3 regions of the Bradyrhizobium pachyrhizi genome follow, and region 3 is predicted to be linked to each of the others. Evidence: predicted binding sites of a transcription regulator. Region 3 holds the regulator's gene; each other region holds the start of a gene.
What was found. The regulator PhoB, encoded in region 3, activates phosphate uptake and scavenging genes when phosphate is short. The targets are predictions, from matches to a motif close to TGTCATNNANCTGTCAT.

Region 1 (9,845 bases), 610 kb from region 3:
TTCCAGCACGCCTTCCGCCTTGAAGTTCTGGATCACGCGGCTGGTGTAGCTGCGGCCGACGCCGAGCAAAGTCGAGAGCTGTTCATGGGTAAGCGGCACCATGCCGTTGCCATTGGTGCGCTCCATCGCCGAGATGATCCATTTCGCCGCGCGCTGCTCGATCGAATGGATCGCGTTGCAGGCGGTCGACTGGAAAATCTGCGCCAGCATGCAATCGGCATAGCGCGCGAAGATGTTGCGCACGGAGATCGACTTCAGCTTGGCGGCGTCGAGCTTGCTGATCGGCAGCCGCGCGAACGGGCCGCCGAACTTGACGGTGATGCGGGTATAGGCCGGCAGGAAGCCCTGGCTGACGATGCCGCCGACCGCGCCCTCGCGACCGACCAGGATGGTCTCGACATCGCGGCCGTCCTCATTGGGCACCATGTACGAGACGAGGCTCGGCCCACACGGGAAATGCACGGTCTGAACATCATCGCCGGGGCTGTAGAGCAGGTCATTGGCCTGCGTGTCGATCAGCCCCAGATGCGGTGCGATCAACTGGTAATCGGCGTCGTTCAGCCGGCGCAAAAGATTGTTGAACGGCCGGTCACTCGTCCCGGCCAACTCGGTCCGTTTCGCGATCATGGGAAATTCCTGAAAACCCAACCCGACAATAATCGAAAGGTTCCCGGATTTATGTTCACTAGTGAACAGACGGCGCGGCCCGCGATGTGATGGTTTCACCTCGGGAACAGCCGGCGTGCTCTCAGGCGCCGGTCGCGGGCCATTCGGCCGGAGCGATCCGGTCTCTCATCCATGCCTTGGAGCGTTTTCGAGCGAAGTGGACATCGGTTCGCGTGAAGAAAACGCGTCAAGACAAGAAGCTCTAGCAAACGGAAACTGGCACGCCCATGGACTTCGCCCCCAATGCCGGCATGCCCGGCGATGTCCTCGTGGTCGAGGACGATCCGATCATCTCGCTCTATTTCGAGGACACCATCCTCGGCTTCGGCGCCCGCACGGTGCGCACCGCTGCGAACGTCGCCCGCGCGCTCGAGCTGATCGCCGAACGCGCGCCGGATTTCGCGCTGCTCGACGTCGGCCTCGTCAGGGGCGAGAAGACCTTCGCGATCGCCGAGCGGCTGGATGCGCTCAAGGTGCCGTTCGCGTTCGTCACGGGTTATGGTGCGGACATCCGGCTGCCGGCATCGCTCGCCGACAAGCCGCGGCTGACCAAGCCGTGCTCGAGCGAGGCGCTGGAGGCGGCGCTGCGAAGGCGACAGTGACGGATTGCGGGGCTTCGGCCCTCGCCGCCGCCGCGTTCGTCGTCTACGATCCGGTGCGTCGGATTCGGTGACGAATCGGGAAGCCGTCATGGCGAACAGGACATCTGCTGCTGTGCCCGCAGCAGTGCTCTCTCTTGGGCTGTTCCTCGCGCCGGGTGCAATGCATCCGATCGCCGGTTTCGTGTCGCCGGCGATCGCCGAGCCGGCCGCGCTGACGAGCGCGCAGTCGGCTGCCCGCGAAACCTACGACAATGCCCTGCGGAATTTCGAGGCCATCCTGCGCCAGCGCCGCGCGCAGATCGATTCGAAGCAGCCGCTGCCCGACTTGCCGGGCCAGGCGATCTATCTGGCCCGTGTCGAGATGATGAGCGCCTACAAGGACCTCACCGATGCGCTTCCGTCCAGGATTGGAAGACCCAACAGGTTCGGAATCCCCCCGGCCTACTTCAACGCCGACAATGAGCCGCTGCTCGATGACTACAGGAAGCTCTTCGACGTCATGGAGGCGCCGCCCGCCGGTGCGCAAACATCCGATACGCCATTCAAGGACGTGGTCGATCTGGCGACGGTGATCGCGCGGGCCAAGGGTCTTGACGCCGCCGACGCCGCGGTCGCGGGCCGTATCAGCCTCGGCCTCTTCTTTGCCGAAACGAACGGCAAGCAGAATGCGGGCAATGCACGATCGAACACCTATAAAGGAAGCCTGCAGACCGGCCCGTCCGAGGATCGCGACGGCCGAAGGAAGTGGGCCGCCATCAAGGGGTCGATCGCGACGCTCGATCCTGCGCTGAGCCGTCGCGACGACCGGGAAGAGGCACGGGTCGGCAACCTCGACCACAGGTTCAATCACTGGACCGCCGTGCGGGACGGCCTCATGAACGCGCACGCCGAACTTTTCCCGCAGGTCGCGGCGATCCAGAAAGCGCTGCCGGACCCGATCGATCAGATGAAGGTCTTTGAGCTGATCCAGATCATTCCCACGCCGACCAGGGCAGCGCTCAAATCGGGCAACCTCGTCGGCTACGGAATTTCCGATCCCAGGATCATGCGATATCTGCGCAACAACAGCGTCTTCGCGTTCGGTCGGGCCGACCGGGCAAGAACATCCGCGACCTTCCGCGAGATCCTCGATGCGATGTGGCTGTTCAACGCCAAGTTCGAGCAGGCGCTTGCCAAGTTCAAGCAGATCAAGTCGGGCAAGCCGGGCTGAGGAGGAGTTGATCGCTCGGCCGTCAGGGTGGACCGAGCAGCGCCCATCGCGGCTCGCAGAATTCCTTCACGGCGGAAGCGACGCTGCTGCTGATGAGGTTTTGGCGCTCGGGCGAGTTCATCTCGCGTTCCTCGTCCCGGTTGATGATCGAGCCCGCCTCCAGCAGGATCGCGGGCATCGCGGTCTTTCTCAGCACGATGAGTTCATCATTGCTGTAGACGCCGGTATCCTTGTTCAGCAACGGGTGCTGGTAACGACCCATGATAGCCTGGCTGTATTGCTCGGCATAATGCAGGCCCTGGGCCTTCAGTTCCCCGGCGACCAGTTCGGCGAACCGGAGGCTGGTCTTGAAGTCCGGATTGTCCCGGGAGACGAACACGGAGTAGCCGCTGAAGCGGTCGCTGAAGTGGCTTTTCTTGCCCTCGAACTCCCAGTCCTCGAGCATCTTGTTGGGCACGGAGTCATGGTGGATCGACATCAGCAGATCCGCGTGCAGATTGTTGGCGGCGGCGACCCGCTTGAAGAGGCTCGGTCTCGCTTTGCCTTCGGTCAGCAGCAGCCTGGTTTCGGCAAAGCCTTCGGCTTTCAACCTCTCCTCGATCAGCTTCGCAAGGCGCAGGTTGAAGGTGAACTCGGCAACATTCCGCGCGCTGATCGCGCCTTCCGATTGCGCGGTATGTCCGACATCCAGCACGATCCGGAACGTCGCGGGATCGCATTTGGCAGCGGCCGGCTTGAGAGCTGAAAGCGGCAGGGTGACTGGCCCAAGGGCGGCCAGCCGCATGGCGCGGTGCCTGGGCGGAGCGCGGTGCCTTGCCAATTTGCCAACCCTTGTCGCCTTCGCGCGCTTCGGCGACTTGGCATGCTTGGGTGAGCTCCTGAAGAGATCGGGCAGCCAGCCGGCATCGCTGGCTTCGATCGGCAGCAGCGCGAACACTGCGATCGCGACGACCAAAAAGCGGCGAGGCCGAAACCTCGCGACGATACCACCGAGCACGCGAAAGAATTCGCAGCGCCTCATGCTCCGCCCCTCCGGGCCCCCAGCATAACGGCTCTGACATCGGTACCGGAAGAGGCCGGGAAGGTCCATCCCCGGCAATCGCGTTGCCTCGCCTTGGAGGCAAGGCCGTCAAGACAAAGAGTCCGGTTCCGCCGTGGCTGTGACCGAACTAGACCGGCTTCGGGTCGAGCGTGATCGCCCACAGCTCGGCGTCGACGCGGTCGCGTAGGCTCACCATCATCTGCCCGCTCTTGCCGTCGATCTTGACGTGGCCGAAGAACTGCATGCCCGCCGACGGCGGCAGGTTCTGGTTGCCTTCGCCCGGCGCCTTGATGAACTTCACCTCGGGGCCGAAGGTGTTGTCGAGCTCGTTCGGACCGAACGTGCCGGCATGCAGCGGGCCGGAGACGAATTCCCAGAACGGATCGAACTCCTGGAACTGGGCCTTGTTCGGGTTGTAGTAGTGCGCGGCGGCGTAATGCACGTCGGCGGTCAGCCACACCGTGTTGACGATTCCCGCGGTCTTGATGAAGCGCAGGATATCGGCGATCTCGAGCTCGCGGCCGCGCGCCGGGCCATCGCCCTGCGCAAAGGCTTCCGAGCCCTTCTTGTTGGCCGCATCGTCATAGACGATCAGCGAGAGCGGCATGTCGGAGGCGATCACCTTCCAGGTGGCGCGCGAGTTGAGCAGCGCGCGCTTGAGCCAGGCCATCTGGTCCGGGCCGATGAAATAGGCGTCGGGGCCGTATTGCTCCTGCAGGTTCGGGCCGTTGGAGCCGCGATAGCTGCGCTCGTCGAGCATGAAGACGTCGAGATGCGGACCGTAGCTCAGCGTGCGATAGACGCGGCCCGGCTCGACGATGCTCTCGCGCATCGGATACATCTCGTGGAAGGCCTTTGCCGCGCGCGCCGCGAGCACGGTGATGTCGCGCTCCTTGTAGGCCGCCGGCAGCTGTTTCGACAGCGACCAGTTGTTGGTCACCTCGTGATCGTCCCACTGCACGAAGATCGGCACCTCGGCATTGAAGGCGCGGACGTTGTTGTCGAGGAAGTTATACTTGTGGGCGGCCCGGTATTCGTCGAGCGTCTCGGCGACCTTGGCCTTCTCGGGTATCGTAACGTTCTTCCAGATCTTGCCGTCGGGAAGCTTCACCTCGGAGGGGATCACGCCGTCGGCGTAGATCGTGTCGCCGGAGTGCAGAAGGAAATCCGGAGCGTGCTTCTTCATCGCGGCGAAGGTGATCATGCCACCGTCGTCGGGATTGATGCCCCAGCCCTGGCCGGCGACATCGCCGCCCCACACGAAGGAGACGTCGCGGCGATCGCTCGGCGCGGTGCGGAAGCGTCCGACCACCGGCTCGCCGACGATGTCGATATGGGCGAGGTCGCGGAAGCGGACGCGATAGAAGATGTCCTGGCCGGAGGGCAGGTTCTCCAGCAGCATCTTGGCGGTGAAGTCGCTCTCGGGCAGCGCCGTGACCGGCGGCAGCGTATGGGCGTCCTTGAAGGACTCGGTGGTCGCGACCTCGACCATCATCTGCGACGGCCGGTCCGCACGCGCCCACACCACGCCGCCGTCGACGCTGACATCGCCGGACTGCACGCCATGGGTGATCACGGGGCGGTCGGCGGCGCGCGACAGATAGGGCATCGCGATCACGCCGGCGCCGGCCGCAGCCGCCGTGGAGAGAAAGCGTCGGCGGGTGAGCGAGAACCGGATCGTCATGGGGAGCCTCCTCAGGTCACAGCGACAATGCGCCGCAGGCGCGCCAAGACCTAGAAAAATTCCATGACGGAGAGATTACAGGGAAGCGCGGGAGCGGGAGACTGGGCAACTGCCCAGATCGTAAGGTGTGCACGCCTCTCAGGCTCCCTCCCCCGCAAGCGGGAGCGGCAAGGGGAGTTTGCGGATAGAGAATGGGGGCGCCGTCTACGCCGTGCCCGCCGCCCGGAACTGCGTCGCAGCCCGTTGCAAATTCTGCGGCATGCTGAACAGCAGCGCCTTGCGGTCGGCGACGGCGTTATGAAGCTGCTCGAGCGCGATGTTGAACGCGGTCAGCGTGCCTTCCTCGATGGCGCCGTGCTCGAAGCAGTCCAGCGTGTGGCGCAGGATGTCGTCGGCCTCCGCCTGCATCTGGTCGAGTTCCTCGATCGAATCGCTTTGCCGTGCGGTCTTCAGCATCTCCAGCAGGCGTTCGCGCTGCGAGGTGTTGGTGTTGCGTTCGTCCTGCTTGAGATAGCCGGCGAACCACGCGCCGGCCGAGCCCATCGCCGAGAACGCCATCAGGCTCCACCAGATGTAGTCGCTGTAGCGGTCGAGGAAGGTTTTCTCCTCGCCGTCGACAAACGCGGCGGCGCCGGGATGCACCGGAATGGTGGCATCCTTGTCGGTGTCCGGCGTCTCGATCTTGGCGGCGAGCGGGAAATCGGTCTTGAGCGACTGCCGGATCGCGAACAATTGCCGCGTGAATGCCGCGACCGTCGAGTCCGACAGGCCCTTCCGCGCAACGATGTGGTGCGAGAAGCTGATCGTCTTCACCTCGTCGTCGGGCCGGTCGGCGGAGCCGAGCGAGCCCGCGGGGATTTCCGCGGCCTCATAGGCCGGATGGTTCTGCGCGATCGCCTCGGAGGCGTCGATCGCAAGGAAGCTGGGCTCGCCGCCGTCGCGGACCGACGCCGTGATCGCATCGATCGTGATCTTGCTGTTGGCCGGGCCGACGGCGAGATAGGCGTCGGCCTTGAGATTCTTGATCGCTTCCGCCGCCTCATTGGCCGGGAATTGAACGATCTCGACCTTCATCGGGTCGACGCCGTATTGCGTCAGGATCAGCTTCAGCAAATTGACATTGGCCGGGGTGCGGCCGACGACGCCGATCTTGCGGCCGGCGAGCTGTGCGATCTTGGTGATCCGCGCGGATTTCCGAACCTTGCCCTTGGCGGGCGGAACCCACATCACCACGACATTCTTGCGCAGGGTCGCGACCGCCTGGGCATTCTTCGGCACCTCGAGATCGCCGCGGATGATGGCGAGATCGGCCTTGCCGTCGGCCAGCGTCTGGGCGCTGGCGGTAGCGCCCTCGGTCTGCACCGGCCTCAGCTTGACCTGGGTGTTCTGCTGGTTGTTGAAGGCCTGCGCCAGCGCCTGCACGACCTTGAGGTCATCGCTGTTGGCAGGACCGACCGCGATCCGCAGCGTCACCGGACGCACGGCGAAATAATAGCCGGCCAGCAACGTGCCGATGATGGCCAGCGCGCCCGCGATCAAAACGAACATCAGCCGCCGCTTTGCCGAACGCAGCGGCTTGGGCGACATGCTGGCGGAGCCGTCTGTCATCGATCTCGCAAACAATCGTCGGGGCTCAATCTCGCAAAACTACCAACGCGCATACATCCTCTATGTGTAGCAAATTACTGAATGGACAGATGTTACAACTCCGTCATGGTTACCAGCGGCGATAGGACGCGATTTCGGCCTTAATTTGGGCGTGGATCCCATCCCGGAGGCCGGTTGTTAGGCTAAAGTCGGCGCTAAACGGGAGGGTTACCATGGTCGAACGGCTGTCAGCGGAGGCGAGGAAGGCCGCCCTTTGGGAACTGGCCGGCTGGTCGGAGACGTCCGGCCGCGAGGCGATCGCCAAGACTTTCGTGTTCAAGGACTTCAACGAGGCTTTCGGGTTCATGGCCCGCGCCGCCCTGGTCGCCGAGAAGAGCGACCATCATCCCGAGTGGAAAAACGTCTACAAGACGGTCGAGGTGGTGCTGTCGACCCACGATGTCGGCGGGGTGACCAAGCGCGACATCGACCTCGCCAAGGCCATGAACGCGATCGCAAGGCAGCTTGGGGTCAGTTGACCCCGCGCGTGGAACCTTGCACGGGTCCGCCGATATCCCCAGATTCGCTTCGTCCGCCGCCGAACTGGCGCGGCGTCGAGGAACCTTGCGATGACATCGAGCGAACACGGCGTGGGATTTGGGCCTGCCGACCGGCTGGCGCAGGACCCCGAAAGCGTGCGCCGCCGTTTCTGGATCAAGTTCAAGAAGGTGGTGGCGAGCCTGCCTTTCGCGGAGGACCTGCTGGCCGCCTATTACTGCGCCTTTGACCGGCAGACGCCCCGCCATGTGCAGGCGGCGCTGCTCGGGGCGATCGCCTATTTCATCCTGCCGTTCGATTTCGTGCCCGACATGCTGCCGATTCTCGGCTTCACCGATGACGCCGCGGTGCTCGCAACCGCTATCCGCATGGTGACGAGCCACATCACGCCGGAGCACCGCGATGCCGCCCGCGCCGCGCTGAAGCGCGGGGTGCCGGAAGAGAAATGAGCGTGGCGTGAATGGAGGCTCTTCCCCTTCCCCCTGAAAGGGGGAAGGTCGGGATGGGGGTCAGCGGCGGGCGCCGCTGTATGTGGAGAGAGCCGATCCCCACCCGCTTTGCTCTGATGAGCAAAGCGACCTCCCCTTTTCAAGGGGAGGTTAAGGCGTAACCCGGGTTCGCTTTGCTCCATCCGGGCTGCGGAATTCTTCAGCTTCCCGGGTGCAGGATCACCTTGCCCATCGCCTTGCGGCCGGCGAGCACCTTCAGGGCTTCCGCGGTTTGCGACAGCGGGAAGGTGCGGTCGACATGCGAGGAGATCTTGCCTTCCGCGGTCCACTGCACGAGCTTCTCGAGGTTCTTGCGGTTCTTGTCCGGATTCTGCCGCGCCCATGCACCCCAGAATACGCCGCGGATATCGCAGCCCTTCAGCAGCGCGAGGTTGAGCGGGATCTTCGGAATGTCGCCGGCGGCAAAGCCGATCACCAGGAAGCGGCCTTCCCATGCGGTCGAGCGCAGCGCAGCCTCGGCGTAGGAGCCGCCGACCGGATCGAACACGATGTCGGCACCCTTGCCGTCAGTCAGCTTGCGCAGGCCTTCCTTCAGATCTTCCTTAGCATAATTCAGCGTCAGCTCGGCGCCGTGTTGCTTGGCGAATGCCAGCTTCTCATCCGACGAGGCGCAGGCGATCACCTTCAAGCCCATCAGTTTGCCGAGCTCGCACGCAGCAAGGCCGGTGCCACCGGCGGCCCCGAGCACCGCGAGCGTCTCTCCCGGCTTCGGGCTTGCGCGATCTTCCAGCGCATGCAGCGCGGTGCCGTAGATGATGATGATGCCGGCGGCGCGGTCGTAGTCGAGATTGTCGGGAATCTTCACGATCGAATTCGCCGGCAGCGCGATCTTGTCGCGCGCGCCGTTGTGGCCGCAGGAAGCGACGACGCGATCGCCGACCTTCAGGTCAGTGACGCCGGCGCCGACGCTTTCGATCATGCCGGCAACTTCGGCGGCCGGCGAGAACGGGAACGGCGGCTTGATCTGGTACTTGCCCTGGATCATCAGGATGTCGAAGAAATTCAGCGCCGCCGCCTTGATCGCGATCACGGCTTCGCCTGGCGCGGCCACCGGATCGGGCACATCAGCCAGCACGAGATCGTCGGGTTGACAGTATTGCGAGCAGAGGATGGCTTTCATGGACACACCTGAGTTTCGGACGCAAAAGAGCTGAAAGCTTCATGCCGGATTTGCGGCGGAGCGACAATACAGTGCGGAGGGATCAAACTATGTTTGAAAAAGGCCTGCTAGCGAAAAAGCGCATCCTGATCACCGGCGGCGGCTCCGGCCTTGGCGCTGCGATGGGCTACCGCTTTGCTGAACTCGGCGCCGAACTGATCATCTGCGGGCGGCGCGAGGGGCTGCTGGAGGAAACCGCAGCAAAATTCCGCAGCGAGCTTGGCGCCAAGGTTTCCATCGCGCGCTGCGATATCCGCGACGGTGCAGCGGTCGAAGCGATGATGGATCAGGTCTGGCAGGACGCGCCGATCGACGTTCTCGTCAACAATGCTGCCGCAACCTTTATTGCGCAGAGCGAACATTTGTCATTCCGTGCGGCGGACGCGATCCTCGCGCCAACTCTGCATGGCACGATGTACTGCACGCTTGCCGCCGGCCGCCGCTGGATCGACGGCAAGCACAAGGGCGTGGTGCTCTCGATCCTGTCGACCTCGACCATCACCGGGCGCGCGTTCACGGTGCCGTCCTCGATGGCCAAGACCGCGGTGCTGGCGATGACCAAGAGCCTGGCGGTGGAGTGGGGCCCGAAGGGCATCCGCACCGTCGCGATCGCGCCCGGCGCGTTCCCGACCGCAGGTGCGACCGGACAGTTGCGCCCCGAAGGGCGCGGCGAGAGCTGGGCGCATCGCAATCCGCTCGGCCGCGCCGGCGAGCATGCGGAGCTCGCCAATCTCGCGACCTTCCTGATCTCGGATCAGGGCGGCTACATCAACGGCGAGATGGTGGTGCAGGATGGCGGCGCGCACTTGCGCAGTTCCGGTGCCGAGG
Region 2 (9,845 bases), 2.2 Mb from region 3:
ACGGCGTCGTCGTGTTCGCGCCCGACGGCGTCATGATCGGCCGCATCGCGCTGCAGGAGCGCTGCGCCAACCTCTGCTTCGGTGGCGTCAAGCGCAACCGCCTGTTCATGGCGGCGAGCCAGTCGATCTATGCGCTTTACGTCAACACCCAAGGCGCGCTCGGCGGGTAGTTTTCCTCGTCGTCCCGGCGAAAGCCGGGACCCATCACCACCGATGGATCTTGGCCTGGCACGCTGGGGCCGCATTCTTCGCAAAACGAAGGCCTGTGGTTATGGGTCCCGGCTTTCGCCGGGACGACGATAAAAACTTCTACCTTCCAAACGGCTGACGCCGGAGCGGTGATCCGCCCCGGCGCCGAAAGTCGCGTCTCTCGTGGCTCAGCTTACGCCGCGTTGTAGCCGGCGACCGCCTTGGCCTCGAGATATTCTTCCAGACCGTAGCGGCCCCACTCGCGGCCGTTGCCGGACTGCTTGTAGCCACCGAACGGCGCGGTGCGCTCGTTCGGCACGCCTTGCAGGTTGACGTTGCCGGCGCGGATCTGGCGGCCGACGCGGCGCGCGGTTTCCACGGTGTCGGCGGAGACGTAACCGGCGAGACCATACGGCGTGTCGTTGGCGATCTTCACCGCGTCGGCTTCGTCCTTGGCGCCGAGGATGGTCAGCACCGGTCCGAAGATTTCTTCGCGGGCGATCGTCATGTCGTTGGTGACGTCGGCGAAGATGGTCGGACGGACATAGAAGCCCTTGTTGACACCCTCGGGCAGGCCCGGACCGCCGGCGACCAGCGTTGCGCCCTCGTCGATGCCCTTCTGGATCAGCGCCTGGATCTTGTCCCACTGGCCGCGGTTAACCACCGGTCCGATCGTCGTGCCGTCGGCACGCGGATCGCCGGCCTTGGTCTTGTCGGCGACGCCCTTCGCGATCGCGGCCACTTCCTTCATCTTGGAGAGCGGAACGATCATGCGCGACGGCGCGTTGCAGGACTGGCCCGAGTTGTTGAACATGTGCATCACGCCGCCGGTCACCGCCTTGGTCAGGTCGGCGCCGTCGAGGATCACGTTCGGCGACTTGCCGCCGAGCTCCTGGCTGACGCGCTTCACGGTCGGCGCCGCACGCTTGGCGACGTCGACGCCGGCGCGGGTCGAACCGGTGAACGAGATCATGTCAATGTCCGGGTGCTCGCTCATCGCCACACCCACCTCCGGGCCGAGGCCGTTGAGCAGGTTGAACACGCCCTTCGGCACGCCGGCTTCATGGAGGATTTCCGCGAAGATCAGCGCCGAGGTCGGGGTGAACTCGGAAGGCTTCAGGATCATGGTGCAACCGGCGGCGAGCGCGGGCGCGACCTTGCAGGCGATCTGGTTGAGCGGCCAGTTCCAGGGGGTGATCATACCGACGACGCCGACCGGCTCGCGCACGATCACGGCGGTGCCCATGGTCTCCTCGAACTCGTACTTCTTCAGCACTTCGAGGGTGTTCATGAGGTGGCCAAGGCCGGCGCCGGCCTGCAGCTTCTCGGCCATCGGCAGCGGCGCGCCCATTTCGTCGGAGACGGCGGCGCCGATCTCCTTCATGCGGCCCTTGTAGACCTCGACGACCTTGGTGAGCAGCGCGATGCGCTCCTCGCGGCTGGTCTTGGAGTAGGTCTCGAAGGCGCGCTTGGCGGCGGCGACTGCCTTGTCGACATCGGCCTTGGAGCCGAGCGCAATCTCATACATCGCTTCTTCGGTCGCCGGATTGACGACCGGGGTAGACTTGCCTTTGACGACGGGATCGACCCAGGCGCCGTCGATGTAGAATTGCATGCGATTGACCATCGGAAACCTCTTGTACGGGGCGTATGGAATGGGGAACGAAAGCGTTCGGCAGGCATCCTTGCACGAAAGCCCGGCGAATTGAACCCGCCATATGCGGGACGCGGCTCGTGCGCGCGAACGGCATATAATGTCGCTATCGCGCAGGTGGCAAGGTTGGTCTCGTCGTCCCGGCGAAGGCCGGGGCCCAAAACCACCGCCGGCAATTGGTAAAGGGTGCTGTTAGAACGAGTCGCGTTTACTTGCTGCCAGTTGTGGTAATGGGTCCCGGCCCCGGTGCGCAATTGCGCACTAGGCCGGGACGACGATGTGGGGCTACACCGCCATCTTGCGATGCCGCACCGGGGCGCCAACCGAGACGCTTTCCGCCGCGTCGATGATGGCGTTGGCGTCGATGCCGTAGTGGCGGTAGAGGTCGCCGATCGTGCCGGTCTGGCCGAAATGCTCGACACCGAGCGCCTCGACGCGGTGGCCGCGCACGCTGCCGAGCCAGCCGAGCGTTGCCGGATGGCCGTCGATCACGGTCACAATGCCGCAGTCGCGGCCGAGCGGCGCCAGCATGCGCTCGATATGACTCAAATGCTGCGCGCCGCGGCGATCACGGCGCAAATTCCGCGCGGCGGACCAACCCGCATAGAGCCGGTCGGCGGAGGTTACCGCCAGCAGACCGACGTCGCGGTGGCTCTCGCCGATCAGGCCGACCGCCTCGATCGCCTCCGGCGCGACGGTGCCGGTATACGCAATGACGATGTCGCAGTTCGGACCCGGCTTGCGCATCCAGTAGGCGCCGTCGGTGATGTCGCGCTGCAGGTCCGGGGTCATGATCCGTTGCGGCTGCTCCAGCGTCCGGGTCGAGAGTCGCAAGTAAACCGAACCACCCTCGGTGCCCTCCCGCTGCATGTGGCAAAAGCCCCAGCCCATGATCACGGCAAGTTCATCGACGAAGGCCGGATCGAACGAGGCGAGCCCGTCCTGCCCGATGCCGATCAAGGGCGTCTTGATCGACTGATGCGCGCCGCCTTCCGGCGCCAGCGAGATGCCCGACGGCGTCGCCGCCACCATGAAGCGGGCATCCTGGTAGCAGGCGTAGTTCAGCGCATCGAGGCCGCGTTCGATGAAGGGATCGTACAGCGTGCCAACCGGCAAGAGCCGCGCGCCGTTGATCTGGTGCGACAGGCCGAGCGCCGACAGCATGATGAACAGATTCATCTCGGCGATGCCGAGTTCGAGGTGCTGTCCCTTCGGCGAATATTCCCAGGTGTAGGCGGACGGGATCTTCTCCTGCCGGAACAGGTCGTGGTTCTCCGCCTTCGCGAACAGGCCGCGGCGGTTGACCCAGGCGCCGAGATTGGTCGACACGGTGACATCGGGCGATGCGGTGACGATGCGCGAGGCAAGTTCGCTATCGCCGCGCGCCAGCTCGTGCAGCACGAGACCAAAACCCTGTTGCGTCGACATCTGCGCCGAGGCCTTGAAGGCCAGCCGTTCCGGCACATCGATTTCAGGCGCGGACAGGCGGCGGCGCCCCTCGCGGTTGAACGGCGCCTCGGCCAGGAAAGCCTCGAGCCTTGCAGGCTCCTGCGACAGGCCCTCGAACTTGTCCCACTCGTGGCCGGGGCGGATGTTCTGCGCGGCGCGCCACTTCTCCATCTGCGCCACCGTCATCAGGCCGGCGTGGTTGTCCTTGTGGCCCTGCATCGGCAGGCCGACACCCTTGATGGTATAAGCGATGAAACAGACCGGCCGATCATGGTCGATCGCCTCGAAGGCCTCGATCATGCTCGCCATGTCGTGGCCGCCGAGGTTCGACATCAGCGCCAGCAACTCGTCGTCGCTGCGGCGCTCGATCAGGGCCGACACCTCGCCCTGGTCGCCGATGTCGTCGCGCAGATGCTTGCGGAACGCGGCGCCGCCCTGGAAGCAGAGCGCGGCGTACATCTGGTTCGGGCAGTTGTCGATCCAGCGCCGTAGCGCCTCGCCGCCGGGCTCGGCAAACGCCTCGAGCATCAGCTTGCCGTACTTCACGATCACCACGTCCCAGCCGAAGTTGCGGAACATGGTCTCGAACTTAGCCCACAATCCCTCGCGCACCACGGCGTCGAGCGACTGCCTGTTGTAGTCGACCACCCACCAGGTGTTACGCAGCCCGTGCTTCCAGCCCTCGAGCAGCGCCTCGAAGATGTTGCCCTCGTCCATCTCGGCGTCGCCGACCAGCGCGATCATGCGGCCCTCCGGCCGGTCCTGCAGCCAGCCGTGCGCCTTGACGTAATCCTGCACCAGCGAGGCGAACAGCGTTTGCGCGACGCCGAGGCCGACCGAGCCGGTCGAGAAGTCGACGTCGTCGCTGTCCTTGGTGCGCGAGGGGTAGGACTGCGCGCCCTTGTAGCCGCGAAAATTCTCCAGCTTGTCGCGGGTCTGGTGGCCGAACAGATACTGGATGGCGTGGAACACCGGGCTCGCATGCGGCTTCACCGCGACGCGGTCCTGCGGGCGCAACACCGAGAAATAAAGCGCCGACATGATGTTGGCGAGCGAGGCCGACGAGGCCTGGTGGCCGCCGACCTTCAACCCGTCGGTAGAGGGCCGCACATGGTTGGCGTGATGGATGGTCCACGACGACAGCCACAGCACCTTGCGGGCCAGGGCGGACAGCATGTCGAGGCGTTCAGGCGCGATTCCCATGGCAATGCTCCGGGCGATATGCCGGAATGTTACTGCCGCAAGCGGCCGCGAAAATCTCAATTCCACGCGACAGCACAGGAAAAATTGGGATAAATTCCCACGATCTGACTTCAACTGACGAGTTCATCCCAATGCCCGCCCTCGATGCCATCGACCGCAAGATCCTGAGTCTGCTCCAGACCGACAGCCGCATGACCATGCAGGAACTCGCCGACAAGGTCGGGCTGTCGGTGTCGCCTTGCCACCGCCGGGTCAAGCTGCTCGAGGAGCGCGGCGTGATCTCTCGCTACATCGCAACCGTCGACCAGAAGTCGATCGGGCTGCACGTCTCCGTCTTCATCTCGATCAAGCTGGCGCGCCAGAAGGAGGAGGACCTCAACCGCTTCGCGCGCGCGATCTCGAAATGGGACGAGGTGCTCGAATGCTACCTGATGACCGGCAACCGCGACTATCTGCTGCGCGTCGTCGCCGCCGACCTTTCCTCCTATGAGGCATTCCTGAAGAACAAGCTGACCCGGCTCGACGGCATCGCCTCCATCGAGTCCAGCTTTGCGCTGAGCCAGGTGAAGTATTCGACGGCGTTGCCGGTGTGAGGGCGTTGGTTGGTCACTCGAATGACGCCGACCCCACAGTGTCGTCCCGGCGAAGGCCGGGACCCATACGCCGCAGCAGTTGTTGTGAGAGGGACTCGTCGTTGCAGCATCGCTTAACAATTTGCATTTGGGGTTATGGGTCCCTGCTTTCGCAGGGACGACATTGAGTGTGTTGCGCTGTCAGTGGCATACCTTCGCACTCTCGCGACATGAATCGTCCGAGCTTTGCATCTCGTTCCGTTTTGCAAAAGAGGCTTGCGCCGTCGGGCAACTCAGTGATTGGCGCTGGCGCCCTGCCCGGCTGGACGGCCTCGCCGCGACAATCAGGCTATGGCGCAATCCATATCCCAATCACGATGATGGCCAGTGAGACGGCAATGACCAGCATATCGGTGGTGAGCCAATCGGGCATTCCGTTTGATGGCTGCTCGCTCATGTCCGCGACTCCTTCTGTTCGCGTCGAGCCAATATGCTGGAGCGGACCGGCGCGAACGAGGATGAACTGGTTCACATAAAGCTAGGAAAAAGCTGCAAATTCCGCGTGTTTTAGCGCGCTCAAGTTGCGCCACACGGTCGATCTGCCGCGCAGGTTTCTGAACATGTTCGACAACGCCGCCGCTTCGGCACAGTCACCATCGTCGTCGTTCAACGCGCTGCGAGAGGCGGCTGAACGTCACCGGATTGTCGGCGCAACTCGGCGCCGACCTGCCGCCACGCGACAGGCCGCGCACGGCCGACGAAGTCGGTCGAGATAGTGGACTCGCCGTCCCGTCCTGATCCTCACAGCACCTTGCGCTCTGCGAGGTTCTTCATCAGCGCACCGACGCCGAAGGTCCAGGGCTCGCATTCGTCGCTATTGCGCATCCGGTTGACCAGCTTGCCGAGCTGCGGCGCGGCGATGGTCACGATGTCGTCACGCTTGTGGGTAAAACCCTCGCCCCTGGCATCGCGATCCTTGACTGGCGCGAACATCGTGCCAAGGAACAGCGCAAAGCCGTCGGGATACTGATGCACGCGGCCGATGGTCTGGGCGACCAGGTCGGTCGGATCGCGGCTGATCTTGCTGATCGAGGAATGGCCCTCGAGCACGAAGCCGTCTGCGCCAGTCACGGTCAGGCCGACATCCATCTTCCTGACATCGTCGAGCGAGAAGGTCTGGTCGAACAGCCGGAGCAGCGGACCGATCGCGCAGGACGCGTTGTTGTCCTTGGCCTTCGACAGCAAGAGCGCCGAACGCCCCTCGAAGTCGCGCAGATTGACGTCGTTGCCGAGCGCGGCGCCGACGATCTTGCCGGCGGCGGAGACAATCAGCACGACCTCCGGCTCCGGATTATTCCAGGTCGACTTCGGATGCAGCCCGGCATCCATGCCTGATCCGACCGAGGAAAGCGTCGGCGCCTTGGTGAACACTTCGGCGTCGGGACCGATGCCGACCTCGAGATACTGGCTCCAGGCATTCTGATCGATCAGCACCTGCTTCAGTTTCATCGCCTGCTCGGAGCCGGGCTTCAACTTGGAGAGATCGTCGCCGACCAGGCGCACCACCTCCTTGCGGATCGCGTCCGCCGAGGACGGATTGCCGCGCGCCCGCTCCTCGATCACGCGCTCCAGCATTGAGATCGCGAAGGTGACGCCGGCGGCCTTCAGCACCTGGAGATCGACCGGCGCCAGCAGATGTGGCCTGGCCTTGTCGCGGCCGTCGGGCGGGGTGTTGGCAAGGATCGCCTCGAAATCGCCGATCCGCGCGCCGCGCGTGGCGCGCAGCGCGGCCGCGGGATCGCTTTCCTCGCAGAGCGCGCTCACCGTCGGGAACCGCGCCGTGACGTCGAACACACCGTCTGCCCGCACCGCGACGACGGCCGGCCCGCCGGCCTGCGGCAGCCAGACCCGCCCGACCAGCGTGCCAGCGGTGCCGTCCTCCGGCAGGGCGTCTTTTGGCGTGAGCGATATCATCGGCATATCTCCCTTTTTGGCTTTGTCGGCTTGTTAGCACAGTCCGCCCGGCGGCGTGAAACAGCGGTCATGGCATTGTCATAGAGGGGTAACATCGCCCGTCAATGCTGCCGTCCGATCCATCTAACACACTGAAAGACGGACCTTCATGACGACCTCCGCCCTCACCGACGAAGCCTCCCGGGATGAAGCCTTGCGCGATGAAGCCTTGCGCGCCCGCATCCATCAAGAGATGGCCGACAGCCTCGACGAGGAACTCGAGCTCGAGCTCGACGACATGAGGCTCGACGAGCTCGACCATGACGGTGCCGTCGGCAGGCCGTCGATCGACCGCAAGTACTATTTCCGCGAATTGCTGCGGTTGCAGGGCGAACTGGTCAAGCTGCAGGATTGGGTGCAGCACGAGAAGAAGAAGGTCGTCGTGCTGTTCGAGGGCCGCGATTCCGCCGGCAAGGGCGGCGTGATCAAGCGGATCACCCAGCGGCTCAACCCGCGGGTCTGCCGGATCGCGGCGCTGCCGGCGCCGAACGAGCGCGAGCGCACGCAATGGTACTTCCAGCGCTATATCTCGCATCTGCCGGCCGGCGGCGAGATCGTGCTGTTCGACCGCAGCTGGTACAACCGCGCCGGCGTCGAGAAGGTGATGGGGTTCTGCAGCGACGAGCAGTATGAGGAATTCTTCAACTCGGTGCCGGAGTTCGAGCGCATGCTGATCCGCTCCGGCACCGTCCTCCTGAAATACTGGTTCTCGATCACCGACGAGGAACAGGCGTTCCGCTTCTCGATGCGGATCCAGGATCCGCTGAAGCAGTGGAAGCTGAGCCCGATGGACGTCGAGGCGCGGACCCGCTGGGAGCTCTACACCAAGGCCAAGGAAACGATGCTGGAACGCACCCACCTGCCCGACTCGCCATGGTGGATCGTCGACGCCGTCGACAAGAAGCGCGCCCGGCTCAACTGCATCTCGCATCTATTGAGCCAGATCCCCTATCAGGCGGTCACCCACCAGCCGGTGGTGCTGCCGCCGCGGGTGCGCAACCCGGACTATCACCGCGGCCCGATCCCGCAGGAGATGTACGTGCCGGGACGATATTGATTCTGGGCACGAGCACGCTCTGTCCTCCCCGCTTACGGGCAGGGCAATCGCATTTGGAATGAACCGATTCTTCCGCGCCGTCATGGCCGGGCTTGTCCCGGCCATCTACGTCTTTTCTTTGCGTGGAAACGAAGACGTGGATGCCTGGGACAAGCCCGGGCATGACGAGTTTGCGGGAACTCCGATTGCCTCAAACGGCCATATGCGATTGCCCTCCGCTTACGGGGGAGGATCACTAAATCGCGATTGTAGATTGTGAGGCAGCTCACTGGTCCTTTTGCACCCTCCCTTTAAACCAGAGGTTGCTCGCAATTCGCGGGCTAGAAGGAGGCGTACGCTATGTTGAAAGAACATCTTGAAAGCAAAAGCTCGGCGACCGACCAGCCTGAAAGCTATAAGGGTGTTGCGACACATGCTATCCAAACCCTTGACCTCAGTTGGAGCGCGCCTATTCGTTACGGCGATTGCAAGCTGTCCGGCTTCTTGAACGGCACCCTGAACAACGGCCCCACTCTCAGGCTTCGTTCTGACGGAACAGCAGAATTGCTGGCAAAATTTTTCTCGACCGACGACGGTGATGTTTGGGTTATCGATCGTCTCGTTCTTTTGGACATTCACGGGACGGTGCTTTTTCAATTTCCACACCTTTCAAGTCCAGAAACCCAGACAGACAACCAAGTGCTCGATTGGGTAGCCGAACTGAGCTTCCCCGCCGTTTTCTTTTCTTCGGTCACAGGGGCGAACATGACCTATCGTTGCTAACCCCTAAGGGCGCGGTTCGCGGATTATTCGACCTCCCCACAAGCGGGAGAGGTGAAGTCCGGCACGTAGGCGACCGCGCCCTTGCCTCGCCTACCAATGGTGCAGGCGCGCGCACTTGCTGGCACCGGATACCGACGCTAGGCTTCCCCCGATCTGGTGCAGGGAGGCCCGCTTGACTCAATCCGACGACATCAAAATCTCCGAAGATCGCCGCGACGCGCTGCGCTATGCGCTCGGGATCGGCAGCGGCGCGGCGCTCGCGGCCGCGATGGCAACGCCGGCCTCGGCGCAGACGCCAGCCGACAACACGCTGGATCGCATCCGGGCCAACAAGGTGCTGCGGATCGCGGTGCTGCCGGGCGAGCTGCCCTATTTCAACAAGGACCTCGCCTCGGGCACCTGGTCCGGCTTCTCGATCGAGATGGCCAACGATCTGGCCAAACTGCTCGACGTCAAGCTGGAATACGTCGAGTCGACCTACGGCAATTCAATCCTTGATCTGCAGGCCAACAAGATCGACCTCGGCTTCGCGCTCAACCCGACGCCGCAGCGCGCGCTGGTGGTCGATTTCACCAATCTGGTGTTCCCGCATCCGTTCGGCGCGATGCTGAAGAAGGGGCTGGAAGCCAAGACCTGGGCCGACATCAACAAGCCCGAGGTCAAGATCGCGGTCGACGTCGGCTCGGCCAACGAGGCGGTGGCGCGCCGCTTTGCGCCGAACGCCACCATCAAGTCGCTGAAGTCGCGCGACGAGGTGATGTTGGAAATGTCGTCGGGCCGCGTCGATTGCGTGGTCAACGCGCTGGTGCTCGGGCTGACCGCGATCGCCAAAAACCCGAACCTCGGCACCTACAAGATCCTGGCCTCGCCGTCGGTGACGATCGCGAGCGGCACGGCGGTGCGGCGCGAAGCCGACAAGCGCTGGCGCGATTTCCTCTCGGTGTGG
Region 3 (9,845 bases):
TCATGAATCATCCCTAATATCTTGAAGATGCGCGTTTTATTGTCTTTTGACGAATTCCACTCCGGTTTAAAACGCGCTACACGGGCCAGGGCACAGCGAAGCGCCGGCGAAGTTCGCCCGGGAGCCGTCGTCGCGGGATCGCAATTCGAGGTCTAGATGCTGGAAGCAATACGCAGGGCGATGGCGTTTCTGCGCCAGAAGCAAATCCTGCATCGGCTGGGTGTTGTCATCAGCATCGCCGTCATCGGCATCGCCTGCTACGTCCTGTATCACATGCTGCGCGGCATCGACACCAACGAGGTGCTCGAGGCCATCAAGAGCACCGAGCCGCGGCAGATTGCCTTGGCGGGACTGTTCGTCGCGGCGGGCTACTTCACGTTGACCTTCTACGATCTGTTCGCGGTGCGCGCGATCGGCCACGCCCATGTGCCCTATCGCATCAACGCGCTCGCGGCCTTCACCTCCTATTCGATCGGCCACAATGTCGGCGCCAGCGTGTTCACCGGCGGCGCGGTGCGCTACCGGATCTATTCGGCGTGGGGGTTGAACGCGATCGACGTCGCCAAGATCTGCTTTCTCGCCGGGCTCACCTTCTGGCTCGGCAATGCCGCGGTGCTCGGGCTCGGCATCGCCTACCACCCCGAGGCCGCCGCCAACATCGACCAGTTGCCGCCCTGGCTCAACCGGGCGCTGGCATTCGCGATCATCACCGCGCTGGTCGCCTATGTGGTCTGGGTCTGGACCCAGCAGCGGGTGGTCGGCCGCGGCCCCTGGACGGTGACGCTGCCGGGCGGCCCGCTGACGCTGCTGCAGATCGCGATCGGCATCCTCGACCTCGGCTTCTGCGCGCTGGCGATGTACGTGCTGGTGCCGGACGAGCCAAATCTCGGCTTCGTCGTGGTCGCGGTCATCTTCGTGTCGGCGACCCTGCTCGGCTTCGCCAGCCACTCCCCCGGCGGCCTCGGGGTGTTCGACGCCGCCATGCTGGTCGGCCTCTGGCAGATGGACCGCGAAGACCTGCTCGGCGGTATGCTGCTGTTCCGGCTCCTCTACTATATTGCGCCCTTCGTCATATCTGTAATCTTGCTGACGTTTCGGGAGGTTATCGTCGGCGCCCGACTCAAACGGCTGCCGCAGGCTGATTCGGGTCCCCGCGCCGAGCCGCACCATGAGGCGGTTCTGGTTCGCAAGCGCGGTGACTCCGGGGTCTGATGAAGCGGCCCGATGCCTCCCGAGGGAAGGTCGATGTGACCGCGCCTGGGCGAGACATGAACCGACGGGATGAAAGCCGCCGCGATGGCAATTGACGATTCGCATTCCTCCATCTTCTCGCCCTGGCCCGACCGGTTGCGCCATTCCGCGCTGATCCTGCTTGCCGCAGCGCTGGCCTTAAGCGTGGTGGTCGCGCTCGGCGAATTGTCGCTGGTGCGCGCCTGCGCGGTGTTCGTCTGCATCGCGGCCGCGGCGCTGGTGCCATGGCGGCTGCATGATGCCGGAACCTCGCGCGAGGATGTCCGCGGCGTCAATCCGGTCGAGGCCGCCGCCGTCAGCGCGGTCGTCGCCGGCATGCCGGATCCGGCCGTGCTGCTCGATCGCGCCGGCCGCGTCATTCATCTCAACGCCGCCGCGGCGCAGCTCGCGCCGGCGCTGCGCAAGAACGAACTGGCGCAATTTGCCCTGCGTTCGCCGGAGATCATCACCGCGCTGCGCGAGGCGATCGCGACCACCGAGCCGCGCCGCGCCACCTACACCGACCACGTTCCGGTCGATCGCTGGATGGAACTGGTGATCACGCCGGTGCCGGTGCCGACCCAGTTCGGCGGCACCGAGAAGTGCATGCTGATGACCTTCCACGACCTGACGCCTCTGCGCCGGGTCGAGGAGATGCGCGCCGACTTCGTCGCCAATGCCAGCCACGAGCTGCGCACGCCGCTCGCCGCCTTGTCCGGCTTCATCGACACGCTGCAGGGACCGGCGCGCGAGGACGCGCGGGCGCGCGAGCGCTTCCTCGGCATCATGCACACCCAGGCGACCCGCATGGCGCGGCTGATCGACGATTTGCTGTCGCTGTCGCGGGTCGAGCTGTCGGCCCATGTGCGGCCCGAGGCCTCGATCGACATCGTGCCGATCATCCGCCAGGTCGCCGACGGGCTCGAGGCACTGGCCAGCGAGCGCCAGGTCGAGATCGAGGTCGACCTGCCTCAGGCCCCGGTCATGATCGCCGGCGACCGCGAGGAACTGCTCCGCCTGTTCGAGAACCTGATCGAGAACGCCCTCAAATACGGCGCCTCCGGGGGCCGCGTCATAGTGTCGCTGAATCAGGCCGTTTCGGGCGCATCGGGCGAGGGGGCCCCCGAAATCCGTGTCATGGTACGGGATTTCGGCCCCGGCATCGCCCCGGAGCACCTGCCGCGGCTGACCGAGCGCTTCTACCGGGTCGACGTCGGCGACAGCCGCAACCAGGGCGGAACGGGCCTCGGATTATCGCTGGTGAAACATATTCTTAACCGTCATCGCGGGCGTCTTTTGATCGAGAGCGTGCCGAAGAATGGCGCCACTTTTACCGCCTGTTTTCCCCGGCCGAAGACCCCGTTACCAACTCAAAGCTAAGCGTTTTCAGAAGCTTAGCGCTGTCATCCAACTGTCATCCAACCTTCGTAAAAGCAGCACCGACCGCTCCTAGATGGACCGGCGTGAGCGCGATCGGGCGCATTCGGCGCTTCGCTCACAGGATGGAGACCACCCATGAATTTCATCAAAGCAATCGTCGCAGCCGGCATGATCGCCGCTTCGACGTCGGCCTTCGCTGCCGATATTACCGGCGCGGGCGCGACGTTTCCGTTCCCGATCTATTCGAAGTGGGCTGACGCATACAAGAAGGAGACCGGCAACGGTCTGAACTACCAGTCGATCGGCTCCGGCGCCGGCATCAAGCAGATCCAGGCCAAGACCGTGACCTTCGGCGCCACCGACGCGCCGCTCAAGCACGAGCAGCTCGAGAAGGACGGTCTCGTGCAGTGGCCGATGGTAATGGGCGCGATAGTCCCGGTCGTGAACCTCGAAGGCATCAAACCGGGTGACCTGGTCCTGTCGGGCGAAGTGCTCGGCGACATCTATCTCGGCAAGATCACCAAGTGGAATGACGCGGCGATCGCCAAGCTCAATCCGAAGCTGACCCTGCCGGGCGATGCGATCACCGTCGTGCGCCGTTCGGATGGTTCGGGCACCACCTTCAACTTCACCGACTATCTCTCCAAGTCGAACGCCGACTGGAAGTCCAAGGTCGGTTCCGGCACCGCGGTCGAATGGCCGGTCGGCGTCGGCGCCAAGGGCAACGAAGGCGTTGCCGGCAACATCAGCCAGACCAAGAATGCGATCGGCTATGTCGAGTATGCCTACGCCAAGCAGAACAAGCTGACCTACACCGGGCTGGTCAACAAGGCCGGCAAGACCGTGCAGCCGACCATGGCTGCCTTCCAGGCTGCCGCCTCGAATGCCGACTGGGCCAAGGCTCCCGGGTACTACGTGATCCTGACCGACCAGCCGGGCGAGGCCTCCTGGCCGATCACCGCGGCGACCTTCATCCTGATGCACAAGGACTCGACCGACAAGGCGGCCTCGCAGGAAGCGCTCAAGTTCTTCAAATACGCCTTCGAGAAGGGCGACAAGGCGGCCGAAGAGCTCGACTACATCCCGATGCCGGACTCGGTCGTCAAGCTGATCGAGAAGACCTGGTCGTCGGACATCAAGAGCTAAGTCCGACGCTGCGACAGGACCTGTGCCGACTCGATCGAGGCACAGGTCGAGCGACCAAGACCCGGTCTCCATCACCGCGGCAACAAGCGCGGGATCGAGGCCGGGGTTCGCGCCTCAAGGGGCGTGGCTGGAACGACGACGCCCGGCCAAATGCGTCAGTGAAGATCGCTTCGGGGCGTAGCGGTTTGCGTGGCTTTTGCATACTAAAGAGGGGATTGGCGTGGCAGACATGGCTGTTCAGAGCGATGTGATGGAAGCCGCGGGACCTTACGATCGCGCCAAGGCCCTCAGCGCCTTCAAGCTCGGTGACCTCACCTTCTATTGGATCACCCGCATCTCGGCGATTTCGGTTCTGTTGATCCTCGGCGGCATCATCCTGTCGCTGATCGTCGGCGCCTGGCCGGCGATGAAGGAATACGGCTTCGCCTTCCTCTGGACGCAGCGCTGGGCGCCCTCGGCCGATCCGCCGGTGCTCGGCGCGCTCGGCCCGATCTACGGCACGCTGATCACTTCGGTGATCGCGATGCTGATCGCCATTCCGGTCGGCATCGGCATCGCCGTGTTCCTCACCGAGCTCTGCCCGCAAGTGCTGCGCCGCCCGATCGGCATCGCGATCGAGCTGCTCGCCGGTATCCCCTCCATCATCTACGGCATGTGGGGCTTCTTCGTGCTCGGCCCGTTCCTGGCCAACACGTTCCAGCCTTTCATGATCCGGATCTTCGAGGGCGTCCCGGTGCTGGGCGCGGTGTTCGCCGGCCCGCCGTCCTATCTCAGCCTGTTCAACGCTGCACTGATCCTTGCGATCATGGTGCTGCCCTTCATCACCGCGATCTCGGTCGACGTGTTCAAGACCGTGCCGCCGGTGCTGAAGGAGGCCGCCTACGGCATGGGCTGCACAACCTGGGAGGTCGTCCGCAGCGTCGTGATCCCCTACACCCGCGTCGGCGTGATCGGCGGCATCATGCTGGCACTCGGCCGGGCCCTCGGCGAGACCATGGCGGTGACCTTCATCATCGGCAACTCGTTCCGCATCTCGTCGTCGATCTTCGCGCCGGGCACCACGATCTCGGCGGCGATCGCCAGCGAATTCGCCGAGAGCGACGGCCTGCACCAGTCCGGCCTGATCCTGCTCGGCTTGCTGCTGTTCGTGCTGACCTTCTTCGTGCTCGCCGGCGCGCGGCTGATGCTGATGCGGCTTGAAAAGAAGGCGGGGAAGTAACGCCATGAACCCGATCTACAAATCCCGCCGCCGCAGCGACATCGTCATCCGCGCACTCTGCGTCGGCGCCGCGCTGTTCGGCGTCACCTGGCTGGCCCTGATCCTGATCACGCTGCTCTATAACGGCCTTGCCGGCCTCAGCGTGCAGCTGTTCACCCAGAACACGCCGCCGCCCGGCTCGACCGAAGGCGGCCTGCTCAACGCCATTGTCGGCTCGGTCATCATGACCGTGATCGGCGTCGGCATCGGCGCGCCGCTTGGCCTGTTCGCCGGTACCTACCTCGCCGAATACGGCAAGCACGACAAGCTGACCTCGGTGATCCGCTTCATCAACGACATCCTGCTCAGCGCGCCGTCGATCATCATCGGCCTGTTCATCTATGGTGCGGTGGTGGTGCCGATGCGCGGCTTCTCGGCGATCGCAGGCAGCCTCGCGCTCGCGGTGATCGTGATCCCGGTCGTGCTGCGCACCACCGAGGACATGCTGCTCTTGGTGCCCAATCCGCTGCGCGAGGCCGCCTCCGCGCTCGGCCTGCCGCGTTCGTTGGTGATCAAGCGGATCGCTTATCGCGCGGCGCGATCGGGTCTGATCACCGGCGTGCTGCTGGCGACCGCCCGCGTCGCCGGCGAGACCGCGCCGCTGCTGTTCACCGCGCTGTCGAACCAGTTCTTCAGCCTGGATCTGACCAAGACGATGGCCAACCTGCCGGTGACCATCAACAATTTCGTGCAGAGCCCCTACGCCTACTGGAAAGAGCTGGCGTGGAGCGGTGCGCTGCTCATCACATTCACCGTGCTCGCGTTGAATATCGGCGCGCGTATCCTTGGTGCCGAAAGGGCCGCAAAATGACCGAGCTTTCTGTCTCCACGACTGCCGCGGGCCACGTTCCCCAGGTTCCGCTGCCGGAAGCGCCGCCGAAAGTCACGGTGCGCAACCTCAACTTCTATTACGGCGAGCACCACGCGCTGAAGAACATCAACCTGACGCTCGGCACCAACCGCGTCACGGCGTTCATCGGCCCGTCCGGCTGCGGCAAGTCGACCCTGCTGCGCATCTTCAACCGGATGTACGACCTGTATCCGGGCCAGCGCGCGGTCGGCCAGCTGATGCTGGACCAGACCAACATTCTCGACCCCAAGCTCGACCTCAACTTGCTGCGCGCGCGGGTCGGCATGGTGTTCCAGAAGCCGACGCCGTTCCCGATGACGATCTACGAGAACATCGCCTTCGGCATCCGCCTCTACGAGAAGATCTCGAAGTCCGAGATGGACGACCGGGTCGAGAAGGCGCTGCGCGGCGGCGCGCTGTGGAACGAGGTCAAGGACAAGCTGAACGCCTCCGGCCTGTCGCTCTCCGGCGGCCAGCAGCAGCGGCTGTGCATCGCGCGCACCGTGGCGGTGCGTCCCGAGGTGATCCTGTTCGACGAGCCGTGCTCGGCGCTCGACCCGATCTCGACCGCCAAGGTCGAGGAACTGATCCAGGAGCTCTCCGAGGACTACACGATCGCGATCGTCACCCACAACATGCAGCAGGCGGCGCGCGTCTCCGACAAGACCGCCTTCATGTATCTCGGCGAGCTGATCGAGTTCGACGACACCAACAAGATCTTCACCTCACCGAGCGATCGGCGCACCCAGGACTACATCACCGGCCGGTTCGGTTGACCGGCGCATGATCCGGAAAAGTGGCAACCGGTTTTCCGATCAGGTCATGCTAAAATTCAGGACACGAAACCATGATCCCCGGGACCATGGTTGAGGGAGACAAGCGATGGCTTCTGAACATACCGCCAAGGCATTCGACAGCGACCTGCAGGAGTTGACCCGCCTGGTCGCCGAGATGGGCGGCCTGGTCGAACGGATGATTACCGAGTCGGTCGACGCGCTGATCCGTCGCGACGTCGCGCTCGGCAAGCGCGTGGTCGCCGCCGACATCGAGATCGACAATCTGCAGCGCAACATCGAAGAGCGCGCGGTGCTGACGATCGCGCGCCGCCAGCCGATGGCGATCGACCTGCGTGAGATCGTCAGCGCGATGCGCGTCGCCACCGACCTCGAGCGGATCGGCGACCTCGCCAAGAACATGGGCAAGCGCGTCGCGGCGCTGGAGAGCGATTTCCAGCCGCTGAAGCTGATCCGCGGCCTCGAGCACATGACCGACCTCGTGCTGTCGCAGGTCAAGTCGGTGCTCGACGCCTATGCCGCGCACGACCTGCCGGCGGCGATGAACGTCTGGAAGGGCGACGAGGAGGTCGATGCGATCTGCACCTCGCTGTTCCGCGAACTGCTCACCTACATGATGGAAGATCCGCGCAACATCTCGTTCTGCATCCATCTGATGTTCTGCGCCAAGAACATCGAGCGGATCGGCGATCACGCCACCAATATCGCCGAGACCGTATTCTACATGATCGAGGGCCAGCAGATCACCGACAAGCGCCCGAAGGGCGACATGACCACTTTTGCCACCACGGTGCCGGGCAGCTGAGGCTTGATCGGCAAGCGCGGAACCGGATTGTCCTTCGACAACTCGTTTCCGCGGGGACTATGCTCAAGGAAGTAAGCGTTTCGGTTTGCGTCTGGGCAACGGATCACCACAGAGAAAGAACTTAAACCGATGAGCGCACGCATTCTGGTAGTCGAAGACGAGGAAGCGCTGACGACGCTGTTGCGCTACAATCTCGATGCGGAAGGCTACGATGTCGAGACGGTCGGGCGCGGCGACGATGCCGACACCCGCCTGAAGGAGCGCGTTCCCGACCTCGTGGTGCTGGACTGGATGCTGCCGGGCCTGTCCGGCATCGAGCTGTGCCGCCGCCTGCGGGCGCGGCCCGAGACCAAGCAACTTCCGATCATCATGCTGACCGCGCGCGGCGAGGAAAGCGAGCGCGTACGCGGGCTTGCCACCGGCGCCGACGATTACATCGTCAAGCCGTTCTCGGTGCCGGAGCTGCTGGCGCGGGTGAAGGGCCTCTTGCGCCGCGCCAGCCCGGAGCGGCTTGCGACCGTGTTGACCTACGGCGACATCGAGCTCGACCGCGAGAAGCGCCGCGTGGCGCGCTCGGGCCGTCCGATCGATCTCGGGCCGACCGAGTATCGCCTGCTCGAATTCTTCCTCGAGCATCCCGGCCGCGTCTTCAGCCGCGAGCAACTGCTCGACAGCGTCTGGGGCCGCGACATCTACATCGATGAGCGCACCGTCGACGTGCATATCGGCCGTCTGCGTAAGCTCCTCAATCCCGGCCGCGAGCAGGACCCGATCCGCACCGTGCGCGGCGCCGGCTACGCGCTCGATGACCGCTTTGCCAAGGCCGAGCCGCAGCCGTAACGGCCAAGCGGCATTCATAAACCGCAACACGGCGAAAGCCGGGATCAATAGCCACCAATGGGCGTTGTTAGAAAGCCGTCTGGCCGCTTGCCGATTGCGCCGGCCGCGGCGTATGGGTCCCGGCATGCGCCGGGACGACGCTGGTGATATAGCCGGGCTGCGTCACACAAAAAAATCCCCGCTTTCGCGGGGATTTGTTTTTGAGGTCTTCCGACGTTTTCCCGAGTGCTCACTTGATCTGCGGTTTCGCCGACGGCCGGCGGCGATCGGCGGCGGGCTGGTAGGCGACGCGCGAGTGATGCGCGCAATAGGGCAGGCCGGCGAGCGCCTTGCCGCCGCAGAAGAAGAATTCCGGGCTCGAGGGATCGCCGACCGGCCAATGACAGGTGGCCTCGTTCAGCTCGAGCAGCGAGAGCCGCTGGCTCATTGGCACCACATTGTCGTAGGAGATCGGATCGGGCTCCATTTCGACCTCGAAGGCGTGCGCCAGCGCGGTGTTGCCGCGCGAGACCGGTCGCGCCACCCGCATCATGTGCTGGGCGGGGCGAGCCTTGCGCTGCCGCGGCGCGGCCGTGGAGGGCGCCTTGGCGCGGCCGGAGAGGCCGAGCCGATGCACTTTGCCGATCACGGCGTTTCGCGTCACATTGCCAAGTTCCGCCGCGATCTGGCTGGCCGACAGGCCGGACTCCCAGAGCTTCTTCAGCTGCTCGACGCGATCGTCGGACCAGGTCAATACAGTCATCGCATTCTTCCCTTCGCGTAGCGCCGGCCAATCGTTGGAGCGGCGCTGCGAGCCAATCTGGACAAATATCCCTGCGGCCAGAATCCCTTAGCCCTCGCCGGGCACGGTGTTGCGCCCGAACGTTTACGCGAGACACGAAGGCTACTTAGAGGGTCCAGTACCGCCGCACGAGATGTCGTACCCGACAGGCCAAACGCTACAATATGGCGTGACTCAGGCGCAAGAGTCCGCGGCCGTGCGTCCACATGTTCCCACACAGTTAAGCATTTCGATGAGGCTTTTCCACCGCACCGGAATGCTCCGGATTGCGCTCGTTTCGCATTGCAGGAAGGCCACTTCGTGGCGATTGACACTTACTGACCGCAGCATAGAATGCCCGCCACGTGCCGCCCGCAAAGGCGGCCGTTTTGTTTTCCGAAGCTGGCCGTTGCTGCGCTGGCGTCAAGGCGCGCGGCAATTGTCGGCTTCAAACCGTCAGTGATCGCCATGACCAACGCTGCCACGTCGCATCTGCTCCCCGTCTTCGCCAGGGTCGATCTCGGCTTCGAGCGCGGTGAGGGCGCCTGGCTGATCGCAACCAACGGCGACCGCTATCTCGATTTCACCTCGGGCGTCGCGGTCAACGCGCTCGGGCATGCGCATCCGCATCTGGTCAAGGCGCTGCAGGAGCAGGCGACCAAACTCTGGCACATGTCGAACCTGTTCAAGAGCCCGGACGGCGAGGCGCTTGCCGCGCGGCTGTGCGAGCAGAGCTTTGCCGACTTCGTGTTCTTCTGCAATTCCGGCGCGGAAGCGATGGA

Region 1: a site for PhoB is predicted at 5,268-5,284, ahead of QA639_RS01645 (alkaline phosphatase D family protein). Genes of this name have one in related genera too.
Region 2: a site for PhoB is predicted at 7,107-7,123, ahead of ppk2 (polyphosphate kinase 2). Genes of this name have one in related genera too.

What each region holds. Positions count from the first base shown of each region.
Region 1 covers NZ_CP121667.1:348,198-358,042, forward strand. The annotation lists gene QA639_RS01625 (Crp/Fnr family transcriptional regulator) at 1-627, opposite strand, end outside; gene QA639_RS01630 (response regulator) at 894-1,268, shown strand; gene QA639_RS01635 (hypothetical protein) at 1,357-2,478, shown strand; gene QA639_RS01640 (N-acetylmuramoyl-L-alanine amidase family protein) at 2,501-3,568, opposite strand; gene QA639_RS01645 (alkaline phosphatase D family protein) at 3,648-5,204, opposite strand; gene QA639_RS01650 (TAXI family TRAP transporter solute-binding subunit) at 5,409-6,812, opposite strand; gene QA639_RS01655 (4a-hydroxytetrahydrobiopterin dehydratase) at 7,025-7,330, shown strand; gene QA639_RS01660 (YkvA family protein) at 7,421-7,798, shown strand; gene QA639_RS01665 (NADPH:quinone oxidoreductase family protein) at 7,998-8,978, opposite strand; gene QA639_RS01670 (SDR family oxidoreductase) at 9,068-9,845, shown strand, end outside.
Region 2 covers NZ_CP121667.1:3,173,665-3,183,509, reverse strand. The annotation lists gene QA639_RS14635 (SMP-30/gluconolactonase/LRE family protein) at 1-170, shown strand, start outside; gene QA639_RS14630 (aldehyde dehydrogenase family protein) at 383-1,816, opposite strand; gene QA639_RS14625 (transketolase) at 2,129-4,495, opposite strand; gene QA639_RS14620 (Lrp/AsnC family transcriptional regulator) at 4,627-5,088, shown strand; gene QA639_RS14615 (fumarylacetoacetate hydrolase family protein) at 5,869-7,041, opposite strand; gene ppk2 (polyphosphate kinase 2) at 7,190-8,137, shown strand; gene QA639_RS14605 (DUF6294 family protein) at 8,477-8,899, shown strand; gene QA639_RS14600 (transporter substrate-binding domain-containing protein) at 9,072-9,845, shown strand, end outside.
Region 3 covers NZ_CP121667.1:960,723-970,567, forward strand. The annotation lists gene QA639_RS04320 (putative bifunctional lysylphosphatidylglycerol flippase/synthetase) at 157-1,212, shown strand; gene QA639_RS04325 (ATP-binding protein) at 1,297-2,610, shown strand; gene pstS (phosphate ABC transporter substrate-binding protein PstS) at 2,746-3,756, shown strand; gene pstC (phosphate ABC transporter permease subunit PstC) at 3,986-4,975, shown strand; gene pstA (phosphate ABC transporter permease PstA) at 4,980-5,825, shown strand; gene pstB (phosphate ABC transporter ATP-binding protein PstB) at 5,822-6,640, shown strand; gene phoU (phosphate signaling complex protein PhoU) at 6,747-7,463, shown strand; gene phoB (phosphate regulon transcriptional regulator PhoB) at 7,593-8,303, shown strand; gene QA639_RS04360 (GcrA family cell cycle regulator) at 8,533-9,045, opposite strand; gene QA639_RS04365 (aspartate aminotransferase family protein) at 9,532-9,845, shown strand, end outside.